2 regions of the Pseudoalteromonas rubra genome follow, and region 2 is predicted to be linked to the other one. Evidence: predicted binding sites of a transcription regulator. Region 2 holds the regulator's gene; the other holds the start of a gene.
What was found. The regulator LexA, encoded in region 2, represses DNA repair genes until DNA is damaged. The targets are predictions, from matches to a motif close to TACTGTATNNNNATACAGTA.
Positions count from the first base shown of each region.

Region 1: a site for LexA is predicted at 2,115-2,134, ahead of AT705_RS18425 (DNA topoisomerase III). Genes of this name have one in related genera too.

Region 1 covers NZ_CP013611.1:4,292,909-4,303,016, reverse strand. Annotated here, with positions in the region: gene AT705_RS18430 (tetratricopeptide repeat protein) at 1-89, opposite strand, end outside; gene AT705_RS18425 (DNA topoisomerase III) at 165-2,105, opposite strand; gene AT705_RS18420 (methyl-accepting chemotaxis protein) at 2,225-4,339, opposite strand; gene AT705_RS18415 (Na+/H+ antiporter subunit G) at 4,611-4,940, opposite strand; gene AT705_RS18410 (K+/H+ antiporter subunit F) at 4,950-5,219, opposite strand; gene AT705_RS18405 (Na+/H+ antiporter subunit E) at 5,213-5,749, opposite strand; gene AT705_RS18400 (monovalent cation/H+ antiporter subunit D) at 5,750-7,261, opposite strand; gene AT705_RS18395 (Na+/H+ antiporter subunit C) at 7,258-7,632, opposite strand; gene AT705_RS18390 (monovalent cation/H+ antiporter subunit A) at 7,632-10,108, opposite strand, start outside.
Region 2 covers NZ_CP013611.1:3,108,966-3,119,073, reverse strand. Annotated here, with positions in the region: gene AT705_RS13560 (COX15/CtaA family protein) at 1-255, opposite strand, end outside; gene AT705_RS13555 (hypothetical protein) at 252-749, opposite strand; gene AT705_RS13550 (SURF1 family protein) at 742-1,407, opposite strand; gene AT705_RS24940 (DUF2909 domain-containing protein) at 1,479-1,691, shown strand; gene AT705_RS13545 (cytochrome c oxidase subunit 3) at 1,686-2,549, opposite strand; partial or broken gene AT705_RS13540 (cytochrome c oxidase assembly protein) at 2,683-3,192, opposite strand; gene ctaD (cytochrome c oxidase subunit I) at 3,189-4,781, opposite strand; gene coxB (cytochrome c oxidase subunit II) at 4,778-5,890, opposite strand; gene lexA (transcriptional repressor LexA) at 6,222-6,830, opposite strand; gene AT705_RS25970 (hypothetical protein) at 6,999-7,121, opposite strand; rRNA gene rrf (5S ribosomal RNA) at 8,086-8,200, opposite strand; rRNA gene AT705_RS13515 (23S ribosomal RNA) at 8,317-10,108, opposite strand, start outside.

The DNA.
Region 1 (10,108 bases), 1.2 Mb from region 2:
AAGAAGGTCATTAATACGAGTTTTTCTGGATCCCCAGATGCTAAAACCTGTTGGATGTTTTCCGGTGTAAGTGAAATTTTATTTTCCATGTTCAAACCAGCTATGATATTTGGTTATTTATATGGTGACATCCTCATTAATTGCAAGGCAAATTTAAAATCTGATTACGCTGCTGATTTTCGACGACTACTTTTCGTTGAGGCACGCTTCCTCGACCTTTTTATAGAAAATGAAGGTTTCGAACCAGCTCTGCTGCTTTTTAGTCCAGTGAATAATGTACTGTCACTTACACAGGCACGCTCAATAAAACCTGCGATTTCCTTTTCAAGAGGGTTCATAAAAGTTTGGTAAGGCTGCTCTTTCATCGCAATTTTCGCCAGCTGCGATTCCCACAAAGCCGTTCTGTCAGGCAAAGAAACATCTTCAGGTAACGTCTTTATCAGAGCTACTCCTAGCTCTGTTGATCGGATACTCTTACCATTGCGTTGTAAAAATCCTCTTTTGAACAACAAGTCGATAATCCCGGCTCGGGTTGCTTCCGTGCCCAGTCCATCGGTTTCTTTTAGCACTTTTTTGATCTCAGTATTGGCGACAAACCTGGCAATACCTGTCATCGCACTTAGCAAGGTTGCTTCTGTAAAATGACTGGGTGGTTGGGTATGTTTCTCAATCACTTCTCCTTTAAAGCAGTGTAATAGCTCACCCAATTCTAACTGAGGCAAAATAACTTGTTTCTTTTCTTCTGTTTTGAATAACCGCTTAAAGCCTAGCTCTACGATTTGTTCTGCTTTTGCTACAAACACACCACCGGCAATTTCTAACTCGACTCTAGTCTCAGTATATCGATAGGCTGGATAAAACTGCGCAAGATACTGGGTACTTATCAATTGATAAACTTGCAGTTCATATTGACCTAACTGAGCCGTTTTTAATTTCTTTGCTGTTGGAATGATGGCGTGATGTGCCTCAACTTTAGCGTCGTTCCAGCATTTACTTTTCAGGCTGAGATTGGCGTCGGCCACCTTCTCTTCCGTTAGCCCTTGATTATTTAACGCAGCCCCAAGCACCAGGGAGGCCTCAGCGAAATGACCTGCCGGTAAATATCGATTATCAGAGCGGGGATACGTAATCAGTTTGTGCTTTTCATAAAGCGCCTGACAAACATCCAATACCTGCTTTGCGGACATACCAAATCGTTTGTTCGCATCAATTTGCAATGCAGACAAGTTGTAGGGCAAAGGGGGGTTATGCTTTTTGGGCTTTGCTTCTATTTTCTTGACTTGCGCATCTTGAGCATGGATCCTTGCTGCCACATTTTCAGCCAAACCTTTCACCAACACCCGGCCTTCTTCATCCATATATGGCTGGCAAGCTTCACTGGGTTTCCACTTCGCACTGAACTCACTTCCATCACTTTTTCGAACGTGGGCCAATACTTCAAAAAAGGGTTTAGACACAAAATTGCCGATTTCCATGTCACGCCTCACAACCAACCCAAGAACAGGCGTTTGTACCCTGCCAACCGAGAGCACGCCTTGAAAACCCGCTTTTTGTCCTACCAATGTATAAGCTCTTGTCAGGTTCATACCATACAGCCAATCCGCCCGCGCTCTGGCTAAAGCAGACACACTTAAAGGGACGAATTCCTGATTAGCACGCATTTGATTTAACGCTTTTTTTACCGCCGATGGGTTTAAGTCGCTGATCAGAAGTCGCTGAGTCGACTGTTTTTTACGCTCGGATAACTTCGCTTCCTGAAGCACCTCATCAACGAGTAACTGACCTTCTCTATCTGGATCGCCCGCATGGACCAGGCTGTCAGCCTGTTTGACAAGCTTTTTCACAATACTCAGTTGTTTTTTTGTTTTGGGCTTTGCCTTGAACTGCCAATGTTCCGGTACAATGGGCAAATGCGCCATTTGCCATTTCTTATATTTTGGATCATAGTCCTCAGGCGCGGCTTGTTCTAACAAATGACCAATACACCAGGTAACACAATCTCCATTGGCTAACTCAATATAGCCTTCATGTTTTTTGTGTGGTTTAGGTAAAACATCTGCGATAGCTCTGCCCAGAGAGGGTTTTTCGGCAATATAAAGTTTCATTCTTCAAACAACTGTATGTATTTACAGTTATGATAGTCAACTCTAACAGCAATTGCCAGCACCGAGCTTAACCGAACTGTCTAGAGTAATGTATCCAACCATGATCCACGGGCAAAAACTTAGGTTTTAAGCAAGTTCAATTGCTTGTGCTTTTGCTCCACAATATAGGTCATTGCACTCGCAGCTTGCTCTACCTCATCCGCAAAACCAGACAACTCAGCCGCCGCATCAGAAATACCCGTCGTGTTAGTGCTGATTTCCTCAGTCACCATACTTTGCTCTTCTGCTGCCGTCGCGATTTGTGTTACTTCATTCGAAATGCTACTTAACTCTCCCACTAAACTACTCATCAGCTCAGCAGATTCCTGGCAGTACGAAACCGCCTGCTCACCTTGGCTGACCGTTCTTTCAATGATATGCTCAGAGCCAGTCACTTCGCTCTGAAGGTTGTCGATCAGCTTGCTGATGTCATCCGTTGAAGCTTGTGTCTTTGAGGCCAGCGCCCTGACTTCGTCAGCAACCACAGCAAAGCCCCGGCCTTGCTCTCCAGCTCGAGCCGCTTCTATTGCAGCATTAAGTGCCAGTAGGTTTGTTTGCTCTGCAATGGCTCGGATCACATCCAGAATTTTGGAGATATCACCGCTGCGCTCAGAGACTTTACCGAATGCATTTTTGGCGTCTAAAACCTGCTCAGCAATTTCCTGCACGGTCTCTGTCGTTCTGACTATACTGCGCTCACTACTCTGGACCGTCTCAACAGCATGATTTGTACTCAAAGCCGCTTTTTCTGATGCCCTGGCCACTTCTGTCGCCGTTGCACTTAACTCGTTGATGGCAGTAACGACACTGTCTATTTCAAGATGCTGATTCGATACCTTGTTTTTGATATTGATCGCGGCTTCTGTGGTCTTATGTGATTGAGTATATGACTCCTCAGCCAACTCTTTGAGGTCAATAATCATGCTTCTTAGTTTTTCAGTGAAACGATTAAAGCCATGCGCCAGGGATATCAACTCAGCATGGTGGCTTACCTCAAGCTTATGAGTCAGGTCACCCTCGCTGGAGGCCAAACTCTCAACCCGTTCCTCAATATGAGTTAGAGGACCAACAATGGTATTGATCAATGCGAGCGCCAGACCCAAGGCAGCTGCAGCAACCAGAGTTCCCAACAGCAGCATCCAACGCCCTAATGAATTAGTCGATGCTTCAATCTGCTGTTCTATTTGGATTATTGAGGCCAATGCAACCTCCTTGGGCAATTCAATCACTAAAGACCAGGTTGTATTGGCAAGCTCAATGTCAATAGGGACCGCAATAGCAAGCATATCACCCATCTCACTAAAACCACCGGTCTGATGTAATTTCAGCAGTTTATCTGCCACACCTGAGTTAATGGATTCTTTCAGGGGCCTGGCAAGTTTATCGTAATGACTGGCACCCACTACCAAGCCTAGGTTACTGAGTAAAGTCACTTTCGCCTGGCCTTGGTAAAGAGAGTCGGATAACTCGTCTACTAACTGCTGGAAAATGGGTAAATTCACATCCACACCAACCAACCCCTGAAAACGCCCATTGATGTCTACCGGCACCGTTAGTGACGTCATCAGCATTTTGTTACCCGGAGAAATTTCATAAAGATAGGGTTCCATAATACACGGTGCAACACTGTCACGTGCGCACAGATACCATTCAGCCTCTCGCAAACCAAACTCGTTACGTTTATCTAAGTACTTGTCAGCTGCTGACTCAATTTGCTGCTGAGTAATGCCGCTTGAGTCGCGCGTGAAATATAACTCAAGAGTTCCCTCTCCCGGGGTCGAGTGACTCGCGCCTGATGCATGCTCCCGGTCTTGTTGGTCATAGCCGTTTGGCTCAAACTGCGCATACATGGAGGATACAAATTGATTTTGCTTTAATGCACCCGCTACCAGATCCCGTACCTGAGTGCGTTCGAGCGGGTCTTGGACAGAGGTTTCCTTCAATGCTCCAGCCAAAGTATAAGGCACACGATATGCCGAGTTTATAAACTCGGCAACCTGTTGCGCATAATATTGCCCCTTTGCAGTTAAGCCCGTTCTGATCTCTTGATATGCCAGCTCCCGAAGCTGTGCGCTTTGTACTTTGTTTTCTTTTTGCAGGTTCATCCACATAGTTGATACCAACAAAGCAACAAGGGTTGTAACCAAAGTAATAACAAACAGGATAAGCTTTTTCTTGATGGACATATGCTGCATATAAAACACTCACAAACAATTGTTTATTAGGGTAACTTTAGCAAAAGTTACGCTCTCTTGCGTATTCTAAAATGACAGCTTTAAGCAATTATGACTACACTATTCAGATATTTTTTTTACGCCAAATACAAATAGTGCATTATTTACACACTTGCCTAGCACTATAACGATGTGACGGGAAAAACGGTAGCTCAGTAGTTTTTATCGAATGGGTATACAAGGAGAGGAGCCGCCGCTTAAACGCAGCAGCGGCTCATATTTAGAAGGTGGCTTAGTCTTCCTCGATATTATCTTTGCCACGAGTCGACTCAATGCTATCTAACCTATGGTGGATAGCTGATTTAATTAACATGTAGCCACTGATAGGGGCGGTAATTAGTAAGAACATTGAGATGAGTATCTCTTTCACACTGACACCTTCACCGTAAAACCCATAGTAGGCCATGGCAGCAAATAGCAGACACGCCATACCCAGAGTGGTTGCTTTTGTTGGGCCATGCAAACGCATAAAGAAATCGGGCATTTTTACCAAACCGATCGACCCTACCAAAATCAGGCTACCGCCTAACAATAATAGTAATGAAATAACCCATTCCATCATTCGGTGCTCCTATTCAATGATATCGCCGCGCAGCAAGTACTTACAGACAGCCACTGTACTCACAAAGCCAAGCAAAGCTATCAACAACGCCGCCTCAAAATACAGCGACGTGCCCATATTCATGCCGTAAAGTACTATCAATGCAATGGTATTGATGTACATAGTATCCAAAGCGAGTATACGATCTGGAATGGAAGGCCCAACGACCAGTCGCCACAAATTTAGTAACAAAGACACACCGATCATCGCAAAGACAATCAAAATCACCGTCTCTAACATGCAAAGATCTCCTTAATGGGTTTTTCATAACGCGTTTTAATCGTGTCGATCAACTCAGCTTCGTCGTCCAAGTCAAGCACATGGATCAACAAATAACGTTGCTGCGGTTCAGCATCTTCCGCCATATCTTCAGGCCAAGGATAGACCTCGGCACTTACAGTGCCAGGTGTAAGAGACACTGTGCTGGCCAAAATAGTAATCGGCATCGACTGTGCTAAATCAATTGGCACTTTGATAAACCCGGGCTTCAGCTTTCGAGTTGGCCCCAGGATTTTAATGGCAACTTCGATATTTGCCATTAAGATGTCGTACAAAACCATCAACAAATATTGCAGTGCCTTGCCCGGTTTCAGTACCAAAGGCTGTTTAGTACGAAATGGAAAAGTAGCCAGCGGAATTGCGACAGCCAGAATAGCCCCCAAGATCAAATGTCCCGGTGCAACCGTGTTATTGAGCAATAACCACACGATAAATAACATCAGGCTGCGGAACGGCGTTGGCAACCATCTATATTTTGCTTCCAAACGCATTTAGTTTACTCCTCCCAACACGTCTTGCAGTAACCCGGTGAAATCATGTAACTCCTGAGCTGCCAGTAGCGCATATTCACTCAATGGACCCGCAAAAATCACCATTAACGGTGTGCACAATACCAGCAGCATCACAGCACAAAGTTGCGCAGGATGTGCCCGTTCCTGTTCGCTATCACCTTTACCTGTCTGATGCCAAAATACTGTGCTGCCCGCTTTTGAAACCGACACCAGAATAGCCAGGCTTGCCACAAGATAAACTAACCAAAACCAGTTCCCATAAGGTGCGTCCAGCGTTGATCTGAGGATCCAGACTTTACCTACAAAACCGGATAAAGGCGGCATACCAATCACGGCGACTGCAGCGACCAAGAATGCACCGCCAAGCAGTAACGGCTGTGAAACCGGGCGACCTGCAGTGATCCTATCTGCTACCTTACCTCTTTGTCGGGCAATTAGGTCTGCCAGCAGGAACAGTGCTGCACTGACCAAGGTCGAATGCACCAGGTAATAAATGGCTGCGGCACTACTTTGCACTGTTTGTACAGCGACCAGTGCAACCAAAGTACCAACAGATACAACCACCAGGTTGGCCACCATTTTTCTTAAATCCTGGCTAGCCAATACCCCTATCGCCCCCATCACAATCGTGGCAATCGCCAACCACCAAAGCCAGTTTTGCGCCATATGGCTCAGTTCACCGGCTTCTTCGCCAAAAATCAGCGTGTACACACGCATCATAGAGTACACGCCCACTTTGGTCATAATAGCGAACAATGCCGCCACCACAGGCATAGCCGTAGAATAGGTGTTAGGTAGCCACAAATGAAGAGGAAGTAATGCACCTTTAAGCGCAAATACGACCAACAACAACAGCCCGCCAATCTTGGCCAGATAAACATCGTCACCTTGCAGCTGTGTCACTTTTTGCGCCATATCTGCCATGTTTAATGTACCCAGCGTACCGTACAGGATCCCAAGCGCGATCAGGAAAACTGAAGAACCGACCAGATTCAGGATCACATACTGCAAAGCAGCACGTGTATTACGCTTATCACCACCGTGCATCAACAAAGAATATGACGCGATCAACAGGACTTCAAAGAAGACGAACAGGTTAAACGCATCCCCTGTCAAAAACGCTCCATTGACTCCCAAAACCAGGAAATGAAGAAGCGGGTGGAAAAAGCTGCCACGTTCATCGTCACCAGCGCAGCTATATAAGCCACATACCAGACCCAAAAAAGATGTCAAAGTAACCAGTAAAGCTGACAGCGGATCGGCAATCAGGACAATACCAAATGGTGCAGACCAGTTACCAATGGCATAAACAGACGTGCCATGCTCCTGCGTCATCAGCAGTAAAATTGCCGACGCCACTGTGGTGATCACGCCCATACCGACTGATACGATGCGACGGGCCCGGAGATTTTTGCCACAAGGTGGCATCAACATAAAAATAGCAGCCAGCATTGGCAGCAATACCGGCAAAGAAGTTAGATGCTGCGTCATGCTTTGCTTTGCTCCTTACGCTGTGAGCCAACATTACGCGAAGACGTGGTCACTTCACTGCCATTAACATGGTCGTTACCCAGATCAGCACGGCCCCGAATAGCCAGAATGACCACAAAAGCCGTCATTGCGAAACCTATCACAATTGCGGTCAATACCAGGGCCTGCGGTAAGGGATCGGCATACCCGTCGCTAAACCCCAAAACCGCCGCTTTATTCATGGTCAGTCTGCCAGATGCAAACAGAAATAAGTTAACTGCATATGACAGCATAGTGAGTCCCAATACCACAGGGAAGGTACGGGCTCGTAAAATCAGGAATACTCCGCAGGCCACTAACAGGCCCACACAAGATGAGTACAATAGCTCCATTAAATATTTACCTCTTCTTTAGGTGCATTGGCTGTCAACTTGCCTAGGCTCGCCAGGATCATCAAAGTTGCACCAACAACCGTAATATACACACCCAAGTCAAACACCAGCGCACTGGCAAGTTCAATCTCGCCAATTACCGGCAAATCAAAGTAATCAAACCAGCTGGTCAGGAACGGGCGGTCGAATGCCCAACTGCCCAAGCCTGAGATCATGGCTATAGCAATACCAGAAGCAATAATCTTGCGGTAGTTGAGTGTAAAGCGCTCTGAGATCCAGTTCGAACCGTGCGCAATGTACTGCAAAATAAAGGCAATCGCGGTAACCAGACCCGCAATAAAACCACCTCCAGGCAAGTTATGGCCGCGCAGGAAGATGTATACCGATACCAATAGTGCCAACGGTAACAAGGTCTGAGAAATAGAAGCTAACAGAATAGGGTAACGCTCTCTGGCCCAGGGGCGCCCCTCAGAATCACTACCAGGCATAAATAGCGGTAAATTGATCAAAAGCTTATAAATTCCCAGAGCAGCAATACCCAGTACAGTAATTTCACCCAAAGTATCAAAACCACGGAAGTCGACCAAAATAACGTTCACCACATTGGTGCCCCCTCCCCCAGTCTTTGCATTTGCAAGGAAGAAGTCCGAAATAGAGCTCAGTGGGCGTGTTATCAAGGCATAACAAATGCTGCCCACAATGACACCAATGGCAGAAGCAATACCCAAGTCACGCAAAACGCGAACCGAGCTACTCTCTTTAGGTGTTCTTTGCGGTAAGAAGAACAGCGCCAGCATCAACAGAATGATGGTGACAACTTCAACGGTTAGCTGAGTAAGTGCCAGATCCGGTGCTGAGAAGCGTGTAAACGCAACGGCAACCATTAGACCCACAACCGAAATCATCAACAAAGCAACCATACGAGTGCGATGCCAGATCACAGTACCAATTGCACCTATCATCAACAAGCCCGCACCAATGGCATTATGCACATCAATGGGGGTTGGTTTGTTTTCACCAACTAACTGGCTCATTTCAAACAGCGGCCAACCAGCGCTCAACAGCACCACCATTAACATCAACATTAAATAACGTTGCAAAGAGCCATTTTCTATCGCATCAATACGGGCTCGACTCCAGCCAACCACTTTAGACATGGTATGTTCAAAGCCTTTTTTGGCATTAATAGGCGGCAACGATGCCTGGAATGCAAACAAATAACGGCGCTGAGTATAGATTAGCAAACCACCGCACACGGCTATTCCGCTCATCAGCAGAGGTAAATTGAAACCATGCCAGATAGCAATCTCAAATTGCGGCGGATCGCCACCTAACACAGATGCAGAAGCAACATTTAGGATATCACTGACAATAAAGCCCGGGAACATGCCCACAATCAGACAGAGTGCAACCAGAACCTCGATCGGTACACGCATATAACGCGGTGCTTCATGAGGCTCTTTCGGTAAGTCAACGGGTTCACCATTGAAGAACACGTCATGGATAAAGCGAGCCGAGTATGCCACTGAAAAGGCACCCGCAATCGTTGCCAGAATTGGGATCAACCAGGACATTGAGCCAAGCAACTGCTGATGTAAGGTTTCCGCGAAGAACATTTCTTTGGACAAGAAGCCGTTTAATAACGGGACCCCTGCCATTGCCGCCGCAGCAACCATTGCCAGCGTCGCCGTGTACGGCATAAACCGCCACATGCCGTTGAGCTTACGCATATCTCGCGTGCCGGTTTCATGATCAATGATACCGGTTGCCATAAACAGTGAAGCCTTGAAGGTTGCGTGGTTGATGATATGGAATATGGCTGCAACAGTGGCCAATTCGGTATCCAGACCCAGTAACAGCGTGATCAAACCTAAGTGACTGATAGTCGAGAATGCCAGTAATCCTTTCAGATCATGCTTAAACAGCGCGATATAAGCGCCAACTAGTAAAGTTGCAAGCCCCGTGAGGCCAACCAGAATAAACCAAATTTCGGTGCCTGCCAGCGCAGGATAGAAACGTGCCAGCAGGAAGATGCCCGCTTTCACCATAGTCGCAGAGTGTAAGTAAGAACTTACTGGCGTAGGTGCCGCCATGGCATGAGGCAGCCAGAAATGAAATGGGAACTGCGCAGATTTAGTAAATGCGCCGAGTAATACCAAGATGAGCGCCAGCTCATATAAATCGTGCGCCTGAATAAGCTCGCGACTGGCCAAGATGATATCCAGGTCGTAGCTGCCAACAATGTCACCTAGCAGCAATAAGCCAGCCAGCAGCGCTAAACCGCCACCGCCAGTTATCGCCAGAGCCATTTTAGCGCCTTTTCGGGCTTCAGACTTGTGCCACCAATAACTTATCAACAAAAACGAGCTGATACTGGTCAATTCCCAGAACAGCCATAATTGCAGTACGTTGTTCGACATTACGATGCCCAGCATCGCCGTCATAAACAGCATTAAGTAAGCATAGAGCTTAGGCA
Region 2 (10,108 bases):
ACCTAAGCTACCAGCAAAATATCTGTGGATCATTTCGATCCAAGCTTTCTTTTGGTGTACTTCGCTACCGGGAAACTGCTGTTGTGCTGACACCAACTCATGCGCTTCGTTCGGCACCGTCAAAAACCCATAGCACCCAGGCCAATCCGGGCACCCCAAACCTGCATTGCTTAGTCTGGTATAAGCCCCCAAGGACACAACCAGCGCTGCTAGCAGTGCCGACATGAGCACCAATTTTTTAAAACTTTGTGTCATGACTTACCTCCTGAACTACTTCGCTCATAAGACAGCAGCTTTTTCAAATCCTTCAACAACCCTTTAAGCAATACCCGGTTAGCGGTTTGATCTTGCTGTGGTAAATACTCAAGCACCACCAATCCACGTTTATCGACCAAATAGAATGCCCCCGGTGATAAAGACGGTACTTCGGGTAACACGCTGGCTTTGTCACTTTGCCCTTGACCTAACAAGAGCAAACCGACTTGCTGACGGTGCTTACCCAATGCCACAGTAAGCTGCTCCATTAAGGCCTGCTGGCCCAAACATAGCTGAGTGCAATCGTCAGGCTGACTTAACGCAATAAACCATGACTTGTGCGCCTGAACAGGCACATTCAGTACAACCTCCTGCGTTAAAAAACTCCCGTTGTTAGTCGTACTGTCTGGTTGCCACCCAGACCAAAGTACCCCCCACGCGACAATCAGAGGTAAAATACAACACGCTAAAAACAATCCAGGCACCTTATTCATCACTTTTCCTTTTGTAAGCTAAGTAGGGGACGACCATTGCTGCCACAGCTAACAAAAGCCATTGCAACGCATAAGCCCGGTGCTTATCCGGCCCCATCACAACGGCTTCATAGTGAGGCTGAATATCGTTTATGATTTGGTCTGACGCATAAGCTAAGGACACGGCAATAGGCCGTTGTGTTTGTCCCACGAAAAAGGCGTGGTCAAGATATTGGAGCAGCTCAGGTTGGGCCGTGTTCAAGTCTGGCTGGGTAGCTAACGTAAAGCCAGCCCACTTGCCTATTTTGAATTCCACATTCACGGTTTGTAACGAGCTGGGGAGCGCTACCTGAGGCAACACAGCCCGGCTGTGTGTCGCGGGAATAAACCCAAGGTTCACAACCAGCCATTCTTCGCTATAGATGGGACGAAATAGGGTAATCACATCGTAGCCAGGTGTCCCATTAACAATCTGATTGTCGAGCAACCAATAGCGCGAATCATCAAAATGGCCATGCAATCGAAATTGTTGCCCTTCCAACGCTCGTTGATTTTGCAGGTCAGTGGTCGCATTAAAATCGGCAATTACCTGACCACTTTGTCGCTTTTCGAGCAGGTATGCCTTTTGGGCTGCTCTTTGCCATTGCCAAACAGAGAGAGCCAGGCATGTGCATACCACAAGGGACACTGCCAAAATCGTGCAATATGCGCTAACCTTTGATCTACATATACTTATCTGCGTCATATGCCATGCTACTCAAATTAATTATTATTGTTTTGCTTTTCAGCACCATCTACAACTTGTTTCGAGCTTTGTTTATTATGCTCAAAGGCACTCACTCTGGTGAGTCAATGTCCCGGCTCCTGGGTAAAAGAGTATTTTTTTCAGCAAGTGTGTTATTGCTTATTCTCATTGCAAAAGGGTTAGGTTGGCTTCATTTCAATCCAGCCCCAGGCTTATAACACATAAACAAATACAAACAGGCACAACCAAACCACATCAACAAAATGCCAATACCAAGCACCGGCCTGAAACGCAAAGTGGTTATGTTCACTGAAATGGCCTTTCATCACCCGTAACCAAACAATCGTCAAGATAATCGCGCCGAGTGTCACATGCATACCGTGAAAACCGGTGAGCATAAAGAAAGTATTGCCGTAGATACCTGACTCCAGAGTCAGTCCTAAATCCTGATAAGCATAAACATACTCTTCTATCTGCAAGACCAAAAATGCAAAACCCAGTAGAATGGTTAATCCTAGGAACAGCTTTACTTTGTTTCTCTGCCCTTGCTCCATCGCAGCATGAGCAAAATGAAGTGTCACGGAAGAAATCAATAAAATAACGGTGTTTATCAAAGGGAGACCTTGCCAACCCATGGCTTGCGTTGTGTCTCCCCCCGGGGTGTTAAGTAATGGCCACACAGCTTCGAAGCTTGGCCACAGTAACTCATGTGTCATGGCATTATTACTAGCCCCACCCAACCAAGGAACCGCAAACATGCGAGCGTACAACAAGGCCCCAAAAAACGCGGCGAAAAACATCACTTCAGAGAAAATAAACCACGCCATCCCCTGTCGAAATGAGCGATCCATTTGCGCTGAGTAGAGCCCTCCTTGGGACTCCCGAATAACATGTCGAAACCACCCAGCCAACATAAACAGCAGTAGACCAATCCCGGCATACAAAATGAATTGGCCACCGGGGCTCTTCATCACCGTTAATCCACCTCCTACGGCTACACCAAACAAAGCAACAGCCCCCACAATGGGCCATGGACTTTGCTCTGGTACATAGTATTTTTCATAACCACTAGCCATGACTTAATCCTCGTATTTGTTGATACACCGCGGCTTGTATACTGTGAACATAATCGTCCCCGACTGTGCCACGCCTGAGCTCACCGAATAGCGCTGTGCCTGGGTGCAATAGCGGACTTATAACTGTCGCTGTTTTGTCGGTGATGTCGTATAAGGTATAGGCAAGAGTCAGTTCGGCGATGTCAGTTGGCAGCTCGGTATCCACATAAAAGCGCAGCGTAAACGACATTTTCTGACGCGCCTGCATACTTTGCTGGTCAAAGCAAAAGCACGCGAGCTTGTGTAGATATTTAGCCGCCATGCCAGGTGAAACAGACGGAATTGCCTGCATAACCCGAGCATCTCCACTCAGATTCTCGGCCGTAAAGCTCACTTCTGTTAATGTACCGGGCGTCACTGTTACCTGATATGTCGCAGCTTTTACTTTGAACGGCGCCTGCCCTTGCGTATGGGTTGTGAAACTCACATCGACCTGCCTTGCCAAGTCTTGCTCTTCGCTGGCCTCAGCGGCGGTCAACTCAACTTTGCCATTCAAGCCCGTTATGTCACAGAACACGTCGTACAGCGGTACCAGGGCAAATGCAAATGCAAACATACCCAAAACCAATAGCACGAGTTTTCTCAGTAACGGGGTATGCATCATTTCACCTCTGGTGGCGTGCTGAAAGTGTGGTAAGGTGCTGGCGAAGCAACATCCCACTCCAACCCTTCTGCACCATCCCATACTTTGGCAGGCGCACGCTGACCGCCTGCGATGCACTTAAACACCACAGCCACAAATAGCAACTGTGATAAGCCAAATGCAAAACCACCAATGCTGATCAAGGCATTGAAATCAGCAAACTGAAGCGCATAATCCGGGATCCGTCGCGGCATGCCCGCAAGCCCCACAAAATGCATTGGGAAAAATAGGATATTCACACTCACCAGAGACAACCAAAAATGCCACTTAGCCAATGTCTCGCTATACATATAACCAGTCCACTTAGGTAACCAGTAGTAAGCAGCCGCCATGATTGAGAAGACCGCCCCCGTGACCAATACATAGTGAAAATGTGCGACCACAAAATAAGTGTCGTGATACTGGAAATCGGCAGGGGTAATGGCCAGCATCAGCCCGGAAAAACCACCGAGTGTAAACAATACAATAAACGCGATAGCAAATAGCATAGGGACTTCAAAACTGATAGAGCCACGCCACATTGTGGCTACCCAGTTGAACACCTTCACACCCGTAGGCACAGAGATCAACATGGTCGCATACATAAAGAAAAGCTCACCGGCCAACGGCATACCGGTGGTGAACATATGGTGTGCCCACACGATGAAAGATAACAGCGCAATGGAGGAGGTTGCGTATACCATAGAAGCATATCCAAAAAGCTTCTTTCTTGAGAAAGTAGGCACTATGGTAGAAATCACGCCAAACGCTGGCAAAATCATAATATATACTTCCGGGTGACCGAAGAACCAGAAAATATGCTGGAACATCACTGGGTCACCTCCGCCTGCCGCATCGAAGAAGCTCGTGCCAAAATACTTGTCTGTCAAAACCATAGTAACGGCACCCGCTAATACGGGCATCACAGCGATTAATAAAAATGCCGTAATTAGCCAAGTCCACACAAACAGAGGGAGCTTCATCCATGTCATACCTGGCGCACGCATGTTCACTATCGTCACGATCACATTGATAGCGCCCATAATGGAGCTTACTCCCATGATATGCACAGCGAAAACAAACAGTGCTGTATTGTCGTTACTGTAAGTGGTGGAAAGTGGTGCATAGAAAGTCCAGCCAAACGCAGGGCCGCCACCTTCCATAAATAATGAAGCAAGTAATATGAGAAAGGCAAACGGCAGAATCCAAAAACTCCAGTTATTCATCCGCGGTAATGCCATATCAGGGGCACCAATCATCATGGGAACCATCCAGTTCGCCAGGCCAGTAAAGGCAGGCATCACAGCACCAAATACCATAATCAACCCATGCACTGTAGTCATTTGATTGAAAAAGTGTGGGTCGACGAGCTGAAGGCCCGGCTGAAATAATTCTGCCCGAATAACCATGGCCATACCGCCGCCAATCAGGAACATCAATAAAGAAAAGAGCAAATACAAAGATCCTATGTCTTTGTGATTTGTCGTAAAAAGCCAACGCTTGATACCAGTTGCCGGACCATGATGTTCATGCTCTTGTTCATGAGCAGCCTGCTGTGTACTCGAAGTCATTTGGCTTCCTCCTGTTTGCCGTCAAGGTAAGCTTGTATTTGGCTAGGTTGAATAACTTCTCCGGTATCATTACCCCAACTATTTCTTTTGTAAGTGATAACTCCAGCGACTTCTTTTAATGACAACTGCTTTGCAAAAGCCTGCATCGCAGTGCCAGGGCGTCCGTCCATAATAATTTCAATATGTGCTTGGAGGTCGCCGGTGACCATAGCGCTTCCCTTTAAGGCAGGAAACACCCCTTGCAGGCCGAGCCCTGTGGGTTGATGACATGCTGCGCAGTAAGCCATGTAAACACGCTCTCCAGTCGCCATTAACTCATCTTTGCTAAGTGTTTGCTCCAAAAGCGCAGCCTCTTGCTGCGCGGCAAGTGTTCTTTGTGCTTTCTCGTTGGTAAGCCATGCCTGAAATTCCGCCTCGGGCTTGGCTTCTACGACAACAGGCATAAAACCATGGTCTTTGCCGCATAGCTCTGCACATTGGCCTCGATAGGTGCCGGGCTCATTGACATTCGTCCATGCTTCATTAATGAACCCCGGATTAGCATCTTTTTTTACCGCAAAATCAGGTACCCACCAAGAATGGATCACATCATCAGAAGTCAGTAAAAACCGCACTTTCTTACCCGTCGGGATCACCAGTGGCTTATCGACCTCCAACAGATAGTTTTCAGTCTTACTTTCCATATTATCTATCTGAGCTCTTGGTGTGGACATCAGAGAGTAAAAATCGACGTCATGACCTAAGTATTCGTAATGCCACTTCCATTGTGACCCGGTTACTTTGATAGTCAGATCTGCCTTATCAGTGTCTTCCATCGCAATCAGTGTTTTTGTCGCAGGCACAGCCATCGCAACCAAAATTAGAAATGGAATAGCGGTCCAGAGGATTTCAACTTTTGTACTTTCATGAAACTGCGCAGGCTCCGCACCTTTAGAGCGCCGATGATGGATTAATGCCCAAAACATAACTGAAAAGACAATCAGCCCAATTACACAACAGATCCAGAAGATGGTCATGTGTAACTGATATACCTGATTACTGATGTCAGTTACGCCTGTACGCATATTGTAGTCGCTTGCGAGCGTGGCCACACTGACGAATAAACACATCGCAATTGTGATGAGTTTGGCTATTTTCATTAGACGTCTCCCTCAATTGCTTCGAGCGTGAGAAGCAATGGTTCTTATTATCGGATGACTGTCATTTCACTTGGGTTATCCCATGAGTACTGCACGACCATTTAACAATTAGTCAAAATTTGACCGTTTAGCAAGTTTTTGTCTCTTGTAGATTTTGTTTTTAAGGTTGGGAAACAGTTGAAAAATAGCTGTTTGTTAGGGGTTACTTATACACAAGCACCATTGATATGGTTGCTTGAAAGTGTATACAAGAAGTAAAAACAGCCCAGTCAAGAAAAACCAGGCTGCACACGGAAATTATTTAAACATCACCTCGGATAACACCGACTGCCAGGCCTTCTACCGAAAAGCTTTGCTGCTCTAAATCAACTTCAATGGGCGAAAAATCCTCGTTTTCTGCATGTAGATAGACTTTCTTTCCTAACTTTTCAAAGCGCTTAACCGTGACGTCTTCTTCTACGCGTGCGACGACAACCTGGCCATTATTTACAACCTGGGTACGGTGCACTGCAAGTAGATCCCCATCCATGATGCCAATATTTTTCATACTCATACCGTTGACGCGCAACAAATAATCGGCCGCAGGGTGAAACATTGTAGGATCGACAGAACAGTGACTCTCAATATGCTCCTGAGCAAGAATAGGTTCTCCGGCAGCAACTCGACCAACTAAGGGCAAACCAAGTTGTTCAGGTTCATTTTCTACTAGCCGAATTCCCCTGCTTGCACCTGGTACCATTTCTATAACACCTTTCTTCGCTAACGCTTTTAAATGCTCTTCTGCAGCATTCGCACTACGAAACCCAAGCGACTCAGCAATCTCAGCCCGAGTCGGAGGCATGCCCGTATCTTTGATAAAGACTTTTATGAGTTCAAAAACTTGTTCTTGTCGTTTGGTGAGTGGTCGCATATAACTGGTTTTCCATACAGTGCATTTACTGTGAGTATATACAGTTATCATTTTTTCGCAACGGTTATTCTGCGCGAACCTTAAACTCGTATTCAATTACCTAGCCTAATAATACACCACCTCTGCAGCATCATGTATAAAGTAACCGACTTCTATGTGAAACGGTACTTACCAATCAACGCTACACTCGTTTTTCTCTGTTTCACTGAACGCATTCGATAGAGTATCGAGATTGGGGGCTTCCGGACCTACTTCCTCCTTACTCTGCTGCACTGATGACTTGCCATTCATGCTCTCCGTATCGCCTGTCAGCAGTGCCTACATCAAGTGCGGGATGACGGGGGTTCGGCTTTGTGATCGCAAAGTTATACAACTTTTTTAAATCGCATATAGCAAAAAAACCGCTGTATTGCTGCAACGGGTTTGACGTACATGGAAATACGGATGTCGATGAGATTCATGGATGAATTAAGTGTAAAGTACAATGACAGCGAGCAACGCGAGTGCATTTACTTTGCGCAAGGTGAAATGAGCTATTTTAGAGAACGCAGACCTGTTCACAACGCAAAAAGGAGCCCTCCACAAGGAAGTGTCACCAAAGACTGCTAGATACTAGCTTCATCGACGCTTTTTTAAATTTCAAATGCAAAAATGCCCGACTCTTTCGAATCGGGCTTTGATGTACAAGGAAGTACGAATGTCGATGAAATTCATGGATGAATTAAGTGTAAAGTACAATGACAGCGAGCAACGCGAGTGCATTTACTTTGCGCAAGGTGAAATAAGCCTTTTTAGAGAACGCAGGCCTATTCCAACATCCAACCCAACTTCATGGATGAATAGGCGATGCTATTCTATCTACGGCTTCCTCGGCACGTTTTTAAATCGCACATAGCAAAAAACCAGCTGCATTGCTGCAACGGGTTTGACGTACATGGAAGTACGAATGTCGATGAAATTCATGGATGAATGTCTTTCATCGACCTTTTATTAGGAGCTTGGCAATGTCCTGCTTTCACATGGGTGAATTGTGACCGAAGCACCGCTTCGCAGCGCAATGAACGCGAGGTATGGACGCCGATAACACGCGTTACGCGCCGGGAGCCCTCCACAAGGAAGTGTGTCCAAAGGTTGCTAGATACCAACTTCATGGATGAATAGACAACGCTACTCTATCTACAGCTTCATCGACGCTTTTTAAAATTTCAAACGCAAAAAAGCCCGACTCTTTCGAATCGGGCTTTCTTTTATTAGGCCCTGGCGATGTCCTACTTTCACATGGGAAACCCCACACTATCATCGGCGCTATTTCGTTTCACTACTGAGTTCGGCATGGGGTCAGGTGGTTCCAAAATGCTATGTTCACCAGGAAATTCTGTGTGCAAGATGTTTATCAACATCTCACTAAAATCTGGAAAAGCGTATTAAATTCTTATCGTCTACTTTATTTCTTAACTTCTAACAAACAAAACCACTTTGGCGTTGTATGGTTAAGCCTCACGGGTAATTAGTACGAGTTAGCTCAATGGCTCACACCACTTCCACATCTCGCCTATCAACGTTGTAGTCTTCAACGGCCCTTCAGTTAACTTATAGTTAAAGTGAGAACTCATCTCGAGGCTCGCTTCCCGCTTAGATGCTTTCAGCGGTTATCGATTCCGAACGTAGCTACCGGGAAATGCCATTGGCATGACAACCCGAACACCAGCGGTTCGTCCACTCCGGTCCTCTCGTACTAGGAGCAGCCCCTCTCAATTCTCAAACGCCCACGGCAGATAGGGACCGAACTGTCTCACGACGTTCTAAACCCAGCTCGCGTACCACTTTAAATGGCGAACAGCCATACCCTTGGGACCGACTTCAGCCCCAGGATGTGATGAGCCGACATCGAGGTGCCAAACACCGCCGTCGATATGAACTCTTGGGCGGTATCAGCCTGTTATCCCCGGAGTACCTTTTATCCGTTGAGCGATGGCCCTTCCATTCAGAACCACCGGATCACTATGACCTACTTTCGTACCTGCTCGACGTGTCTGTCTCGCAGTTAAGCTGGCTTCTACCATTACACTAACCGTACGATGTCCGACCGTACTTAGCCAACCTTCGTGCTCCTCCGTTACTCTTTGGGAGGAGACCGCCCCAGTCAAACTACCCACCAGGCACTGTCCTCAATCCCGATTAGGGACCTAAGTTAGAACATCAACACTACAAGGGTGGTATTTCAAGGACGGCTCCACGCAATCTAGCGACTGCGTTTCAAAGCCTCCCACCTATCCTACACATGTAGGGTCAATGTTCAGTGCCAAGCTGTAGTAAAGGTTCACGGGGTCTTTCCGTCTAGCCGCGGGTACACAGCATCTTCACTGCGATTTCAATTTCACTGAGTCTCGGGTGGAGACAGCGTGGCCATGGTTACACCATTCGTGCAGGTCGGAACTTACCCGACAAGGAATTTCGCTACCTTAGGACCGTTATAGTTACGGCCGCCGTTTACCGGGGCTTCGATCAAGAGCTTCGCCTAAGCTAACCCCATCAATTAACCTTCCGGCACCGGGCAGGTGTCACACCGTATACGTCATCTTACGATTTTGCACAGTGCTGTGTTTTTAATAAACAGTCCCAGCCACCTGGTCACTGCGGCTCTCGCCTGCTTACGACGCGAAGTCTTCACAAGTAAGAGCGTACCTTCTCCCGAAGTTACGGTACAATTTTGCCTAGTTCCTTCACCCGAGTTCTCTCAAGCGCCTTAGTATTCTCTACCTGACCACCTGTGTCGGTTTAGGGTACGATTCGATATAAACTGAAGCTTAGAGGCTTTTCCTGGAAGTAGGGCATCAACAACTTCACCACCGTAGTGGCTCGTCTCGACTCTCAGCCTTAGCAACCCGGATTTTCCTAAGTCACCAGCCTACAGCCTTTCACATGGACAACCAACGCCATGCTTGCCTAGCCTGCTCCGTCCCCCCATCGCATTTATACCAAGTACGGGAATATTAACCCGTTTCCCATCGACTACGCTCTTCAGCCTCGCCTTAGGGGTCGACTCACCCTACCCTGATTAACATGGGATAGGAACCCTTGGTCTTCCGGCGTGCGGGTTTTTCACCCGCATTATCGTTACTCATGTCAGCATTCGCACTTCTGATATGTCCAGCATGCCTCCCGGCACACCTTCAGCCACTTACAGAACGCTCCCCTACCCCGCGAACTAAGTTCGCAGCCGTAGCTTCGGTGGTATGTTTAGCCCCGTTACATCTTCCGCGCAGGCCGACTCGACT